Regions from separate parts of the Streptomyces sp. MI02-7b genome, predicted to be linked through region 1. Evidence: riboswitches for the same ligand, from Rfam matches in the RefSeq annotation. Region 1 holds a riboswitch; the other holds the start of a gene.
The links. Region 1 has a riboswitch for glycine ahead of gcvP (aminomethyl-transferring glycine dehydrogenase). Riboswitches for the same ligand answer to the same signal wherever they lie in the genome.

Region 1 (3,398 bases):
CGGCCAGCTCGCCCTGCGAACCGGCGTTGGGCTGCAGGCTCACCTTGTCGTAGCCGGTGACCTCGGCGAGACGCTCCTCCAGCTCACGGATGAGCGTGAGGTAGCCCTCGGCCTGCTCGGCGGGGGCGAAGGGGTGCAGCGCGCCGAACTCGGGCCAGGTGACCGGCTCCATCTCGGTGGTCGCGTTCAGCTTCATCGTGCAGGAACCGAGCGGGATCATGCCGCGGTCCAGCGCGTAGTCGCGGTCGGCGAGGCGGCGCAGGTAGCGCAGCATCGCGGTCTCCGAGCGGTGCTGGTGGAAGACCGGGTGGGTCAGGTAGTCCACCTCGCGCACCAGCCCGGCGGGCAGCGCGTCCTCGGTGGAAGCGTCCAGGCGCTCGATGTCGGCGCTGTCGCCGGTGACGCCGAAGGCACCCCACACGGCGGCCAGGTCGGCGCGGCCGGTGGTCTCGTCGCAGGCGATCCCGACCAGGTCGGCGTCGACCTGGCGCAGGTTGACGCCGGCCTCACGTGCGGCGGCCACGACCTCGGCGGCCCGTCCGGGCACGCGGGCGGTGACGGTGTCGAAGAAGGCGCCGGTGGTCACCTCGACGCCGCCGGCGCGCAGACCGGAGGCGAGGACGGCCGCGTAGCGGTGGGTGCGGCGGGCGATCTGCGCCAGGCCGTCCGGGCCGTGGTAGACCGCGTACATGCCCGCCATCACGGCGAGCAGCACCTGAGCGGTGCAGATGTTGCTGGTGGCCTTCTCGCGGCGGATGTGCTGCTCACGGGTCTGCAGCGCCAGGCGGTAGGCCTTGTCGCCGTCGGCGTCGACGGACACGCCGACCAGGCGGCCGGGCAGGCTGCGGGCGTACGCCTCGCGGACGGCCATGTAGCCGGCGTGCGGCCCGCCGAAGCCCATCGGCACGCCGAAGCGCTGGGTGGTGCCGACGGCGATGTCGGCGCCGAGCTCGCCCGGGGAGGTGAGCAGCGTCAGGGCGAGCAGGTCTGCGGCGACGGTGACGATCGCGCCCAGCCCGTGGGCCTGCTCGATGACGGGCTTGAGGTCGCGCACGGCACCGGAGGCGCCGGGGTACTGGAGCAGCACACCGAAGACGCCGCGCTCGGCGATCTCCGCGGGGATGCCGTCGGTGAGGTCCGCGACGACGACCTCGACGCCCGTGGGCTCGGCGCGGGTCTCGATCACGGCGACGGTCTGCGGGAAGGTCTCGGCGTCGATCAGGAAGACGCCCTGCTTAACCTTGCCGACCCGGCGGGCCAGGGCCATCGCCTCGGCGGCCGCGGTGCCCTCGTCGAGCAGCGAGGCACCCGAGGTGGGCAGACCGGTCAGGTCCGCGACGACCGTCTGGAAGTTGAGGAGGGCCTCGAGGCGGCCCTGGGAGATCTCGGGCTGGTACGGGGTGTACGCCGTGTACCAGGCGGGGTTCTCCATGACGTTGCGCAGGATGACCGGCGGGGTGAAGGTGCCGTGGTACCCCAGGCCGATCATGGGCCGCAGCACCTGGTTGCGGTCGGCGAGCGCGCGCAGTTCGGACAGCACCTCGGGCTCGGTGCGCGCGGCCGGCAGGCCCAGGGCCTCGGCGCTCTTGATGGTGTCCGGTACGGCTGCGGCGGTGAGCTCGTCCAGCGAACCGTAGCCGACCTGCGCGAGCATCTTGGCCTGCGCGGCGGCATCGGGCCCGATGTGGCGCTGCTCGAACGGGATGCCGCGCTCCAGCTCGGTGAGAGGGATGCGGTGGGCGGTCATCTGCGGAGGCCTCCTGGTCTGGCGCGACACGGCCTCCCCCTCTGTCATCTGAACCTGAGAGTTTCACCGTCCCGCGAGCAGGACGGCTTTCACCGTCGGTGAGGAACGGGCCGCCACGAACGGGCTGCCCTTCCTGCTTTCCAGAGTGACCTCACCCATGCGGTACGGATGCCTGAGAGATTCCGGGGAGGGTTTGCTCCTTCGGCGCCCGGCGGCCGGTGCCTCGCACCGCCAGGACTCTCCCGCATGGGGTCGCCAGCCACTGCCAGCCTACCAGCGGCTTCGGTTGAAGAGTCATGTGACAGCGGACACCTTTCGTGCCTAAATAGGAGTAATCGCGACCAGTTGGAGGGACCGTGCAGACCGGTATCGATCCGCGGAGCCTGATCGGGCGCAGGGCCTTCGACCGCAACGGAATGAAGATCGGCACAGTCGACGAGGTGTACCTGGACGACGCCACCGGCGAGCCCGAGTGGGCCGCGGTGCGCACCGGACTGTTCAGTCGTGACGCCTTCGTCCCCCTGGAACCGAGCGAGTTCGGCGAGGACGGGCTGCGTGTCCCGTTCGACAAGGCATTGATCAAGGACGCGCCGGACTTCGGGGTGGGCCGGCACCTCTCCCCGGAGCAGGAGCTGCAGCTCTACCACCACTACGGGATGAACGGGCCCGGCGCCGTCCCGGGGACGGACGACGAGCCGCCGCCGGACCGGGACTTCGGCAAGCTGGCCGGCGACGGCTGACCGTCCCGCACCGGTCCCTGCGGCCCCGCGACGGCGCTCACCCGCTCACCGGCTCACCCGCTCCCGCATAACACCAGCGGCAGCGGCTCGGACGGCTCCAGGTCGGGGTCGGTGACCGCGAACGTCCGCACCCGCCCCGGTACCACCGACAGGGGCTCCTCGAAGCGCACGGTCACCCGGCCGACACCGCTGCCCTGCACCCACCCGGCGCCGTACTCGGTGTGCCGTACGTCCTGACCGGGCGTCCAGCGCCGTTCCGCGGCGTCCGGCGCCGACGCGGCACCGGCGGACCGTCCCGCGTCCTCGTCCGCCTCGGCGGAGTCCCCGGCGTCGGGGGCCGCCTCCTCGCGCTCAGCCGCCTGGGCGAACAGGTCCTCCTGCGTGAAATCCGCCAGGCCCGCCACACCGACGCCGAGCAGCCGCACGCCTCCCGTGATGTCGACCGCCTCCAGCAGCCGCTCCGCCGTCTCCCGCACGACGGTGAGGTCGTCGGTCGGGGCGCGCAGCGTCTCGGACCGGGTGAGCGTCGTGAAGTCGTACCGACGGACCTTCAGCACGACGGTGCGCCCCGAGCGCCCCGCCGCGCGCAGCCGCCGCACACAGCGGTCGGCGAGCCGGTCCACTTCCAGGCGCACCCGGATGCGGTCGGTGAGGTCGACGTCGAAGGTGTCCTCGACGGAGATCGACTTGTGCTCGCGGTCGGGGACCACGGGCCGTTCGTCCACGCCCAGGGCCATGCCGTGCACATGCGCGCCGTGCGCCTTGCCCAGCAGGCGTACGAGTTCGGCCTCGCCCGCCTCCACCACGTCCCCGACGGTGGTGATGCCGCCCCTTCTCAGGTGCTCGGCCGTGGCGGGTCCCACACCGGGCAGGGTGCGTACCTGCAGGGGAGCCAGCAGCCCGCGCTCGGT
Region 2 (3,398 bases), on a different contig from region 1:
AGGCGATCATCTCCAGGGTGGACTGCTGGCGGTGCAGTTCGGCGTCGACGGCGGCGGCGACGTCGGGGTCGAGCTCGTGCAGGGAGCTGTTGAGAAGCGACATCTGGGGGGTCATCCGTCCGGAGGTCGGGGTGGGCAGGTCGGGGCGGCCTGACGCCGCCGCGGCGGCGTCAGCTGCCGGTGAAGGCGGTGTACTCGTCGGCCGAGAGCAGGTCGGCGGGCTCCTCGGACACCTTCACCTTGAACAGCCAGCCGCCCTCGAAGGAGGCCGAGTTCACCAGGGAGGGGTCGTTGACGACGTCCTCGTTGACCTCGGTGACCTCACCGGAGACGGGGGAGTACAGGTCGCTGACCGACTTGGTGGACTCCAGCTCGCCGCAGGTCTCGCCCGCGGACACCGAGTCGCCGACCGTCGGGAGCTGGACGTAGACGACGTCGCCGAGGGCGTTCGCCGCGTGCTCGGTGATGCCCACCGAGGACACGCCGTCCGCGTCCGCGGCCGACAGCCACTCGTGCTCCTTGCTGTAGCGCAGCTGCTGGGGGTTGCTCATGGCGTGAATTCTCCTGGATGACGGGATGTGCTGGTGAACGGCTGTCTTGACAGGTGGGACGGCGGTACCCGGTGTGCGGGCGCCGCCTCAGCGCTGCCGCTTGTAGAACGGCAGGGCCACCACCTCGTACGGCTCATGGGTACCGCGGATGTCCACGCCCACACCGGAGATGCCCGGCGCGGCGTGCGCGGCGTCCACGTACGCCATGGCGATCGGCTTGCCCAGGGTCGGGGACGGGGCGCCCGAGGTGACCTCGCCGATCACGGCGCCGCCGGCCACCACCGGGTAGCCCGCCCGCGGGACCCGGCGGCCCTCGGCGACCAGACCGACCAGCTTGCGCGGCGGCTCGGCCGCGGCGCGCTCCGCGGCGGCGGCCAGCGCCTGCCGGCCCACGAAGTCACCGGGCTTGTCGAACTTCACGACGCGGCCGAGACCGGCGTCGAACGGGGTGAGGGCGGTGGTCAGTTCGTTCCCGTACAGCGGCATGCCCGCCTCCAGGCGCAGCGTGTCCCGGCAGGACAGGCCGCAGGGCACCAGGCCGGCGTCCGCACCCGCCTCGGTCAGCGCCTGCCACAGCTTCTCGGCGTCGGCGGGTGCGACGAACAGCTCGAATCCGTCCTCGCCGGTGTACCCCGTGCGGGCGATCAGCGCGGAGACGCCGGCGACCGTGCCGGGCAGTCCGGCGTAGTACTTCAGGCCGTCGAGGTCGGCGTCGGTCAGCGACGCCAGGATGCCGGGGGACTCCGGGCCCTGCACGGCGATCAGCGCGTACGCGTCCCGGTCGTCGCGCACGGCGGCCTCGAAGCCGGCCGCGCGCTCGGTCACGGCGTCCAGGACGACCTGCGCGTTGGAGGCGTTGGCGACGACCATGTACTCCTGCTCGCCCAGGCGGTAGACGATCAGGTCGTCCAGGATGCCGCCGTCGGGGGCACAGATCATCGTGTAGCGCGCGCGGCCGACGGCCAGCGCGGAGATGTGGCCGACCAGTGCGTGGTCGAGCGCCTCGCCCGCGGCGGGGCCGGTGACCGTGATCTCGCCCATGTGGGAGAGGTCGAAGAGACCGGCCCGGGTCCGGACGGCGGTGTGCTCGTCGCGCTCGCTGGCGTACCGCAGCGGCATGTCCCAGCCCGCGAAGTCGGTCATGGTGGCACCGAGGGAACGGTGCAGGGCGTCCAGCGCGGTACGGCGGGGTTCACTCATCGGGCGGGCTCCCAAGGACATGGAAAAACAGGTCGGGCGATGACAGGAAGGGGGCTTGCCCTCCCCATCTGTCATCGGAACCTGAGAGGTTCACCTGGACCCTCCGTGCGGAGGAGCCCGGGTTTGCACCTTGGGTGGGGCGGCCGCCCCGGACCGGGAGGGCTCGCCCGCTTTTCAGATGTGCCTCGGACGCGCGGTATCTGTGCCTGAGAGATTCAAGGGAGGACTTGCTCCTTCGGCGCCCCGCCCGCCACGGCGGGAGCGGGGAACTCTCCCGCGCGGCCTCGAACGGCCGATATGTGATTGAGGCCGCCATCATTGCACGGCCGCTCGGCCTTGTCGCGGCCGTGTCCCCGATGTCCCGGTCGGGTCCCGATCGTGTCGTCACCGCGTTGCTTCCCTGGGTAGACGCATACCGAGGATTTACCATTTCTTGAAAGTCTCACCGGGAGGGCGACTGTGCGGTGGCAGAGTGCGTATGCGACGGCCGGGGCACCGGCCGCTCCCCGTCCGGCGGCCGTGCGCCGGCCGCCGGTCCGTCCCCGCAGCGCGGCCCGCGACGGGCGCTCGGTGCGCCCGGGCCGGCTGGTCGACCTGCGCGCGGGCCGCACCCGGGTGCGGCGGTTGCGCTACCCGGCCGGCGACGTCCTGATCGTCTCCGGACTCCCCGGCGGCGGCAAGAGCACGCTCATGCGCCGCGTGTCGGGCGACGCCTGGCTGATCGACTCCCAGGACGTGCGTGAGCGCTGGCAGGCCCGGATGCCCCGGCTGCTGCCCTACGCCGTCTACCGTCCGCTGGTGCGGCTGGCGCACTACACGGGGCTGTGGCGGGCCCTGCGTTCCGGGGCCGGTGTCGCCCTGCACGACTGCGGCACCCTGCCGTGGGTACGGGCCTGGGTCGGCCGGGAGGCCCGGCGCCGCGGCCGGGGGATGCACCTGGTGCTGCTCGACGTGCCCGTGGCGGCCGCCCTCGACGGGCAGCGTTCGCGGGGGCGGGCGGTCTCGGCGTACGCGATGGCCCGGCACCAGCGGGCCTCGCGGCTGCTGCTGCGCGCCGCCGAGGAGGGCCGGCTGCCGGCCGCGTGCACCTCGGCGGTGCTGCTGGACCGCGAAGCGGCCCGGCGGCTCGAGGCCATCGACTTCGACGGCTGAGCGGCCGGGCCACCACGTGACGCGGTGAGGGAGCGGTGAGTTCGCCGACTACTGGACCTGTGAGGCAGGGGCCATCGGCACCGCAGGCATCTCGGGAGCCTGGGGAACCGCGGCCGGGTCCTGCGCCGACTGGTCGTCCAGCGGCAGGGGGATGGGAAGGGGAAGCGCACCGGTCAGGAGCTTCGGCACGGACAGCAGAAGCGCCTGCAGGTCGGCGACGACGGTGGTCACACCGGCGGTCACCGCCGCGAGGTCCTTGGCCAGGACCGCCTTCACCAGCGCGGCGACGTCGTCCACCAGCTTGTTGAGCTGGTTCTGGACGTCGGTCACGGGGTCCGCCGCGCGCTCGCTGCCGTCGGCGGGCACAGCGGCACCCGCGGGCTGCGGGTCGGCGGCGGGATCGGCCGGGACCTGGACGGACGGGTCGGCCTGCGAGGGGTCGGCGGCCGACGGGTCGGCCGACGCGGCCGACTGGTCGACGACCGTGGACAGCTG

Region 2: it holds a riboswitch for glycine, as region 1 does, so the genes downstream of both, gcvT (glycine cleavage system aminomethyltransferase GcvT) here and gcvP (aminomethyl-transferring glycine dehydrogenase) in region 1, are expected to answer to the same signal.

What each region holds. Positions count from the first base shown of each region.
Region 1 is NZ_JARAWX010000019.1:9,535-12,932, reverse strand. Features, by position in the region: gene gcvP (aminomethyl-transferring glycine dehydrogenase) at 1-1,747, opposite strand, end outside; glycine riboswitch at 1,898-2,002, opposite strand; gene PV364_RS27770 (PRC-barrel domain-containing protein) at 2,104-2,487, shown strand; gene PV364_RS27765 (DNA polymerase IV) at 2,541-3,398, opposite strand, start outside.
Region 2 is NZ_JARAWX010000006.1:186,418-189,815, reverse strand. Features, by position in the region: gene glyA (serine hydroxymethyltransferase) at 1-103, opposite strand, end outside; gene gcvH (glycine cleavage system protein GcvH) at 171-551, opposite strand; gene gcvT (glycine cleavage system aminomethyltransferase GcvT) at 639-1,751, opposite strand; glycine riboswitch at 1,936-2,038, opposite strand; gene PV364_RS12025 (AAA family ATPase) at 2,211-2,903, shown strand; gene PV364_RS12020 (hypothetical protein) at 2,952-3,398, opposite strand, start outside.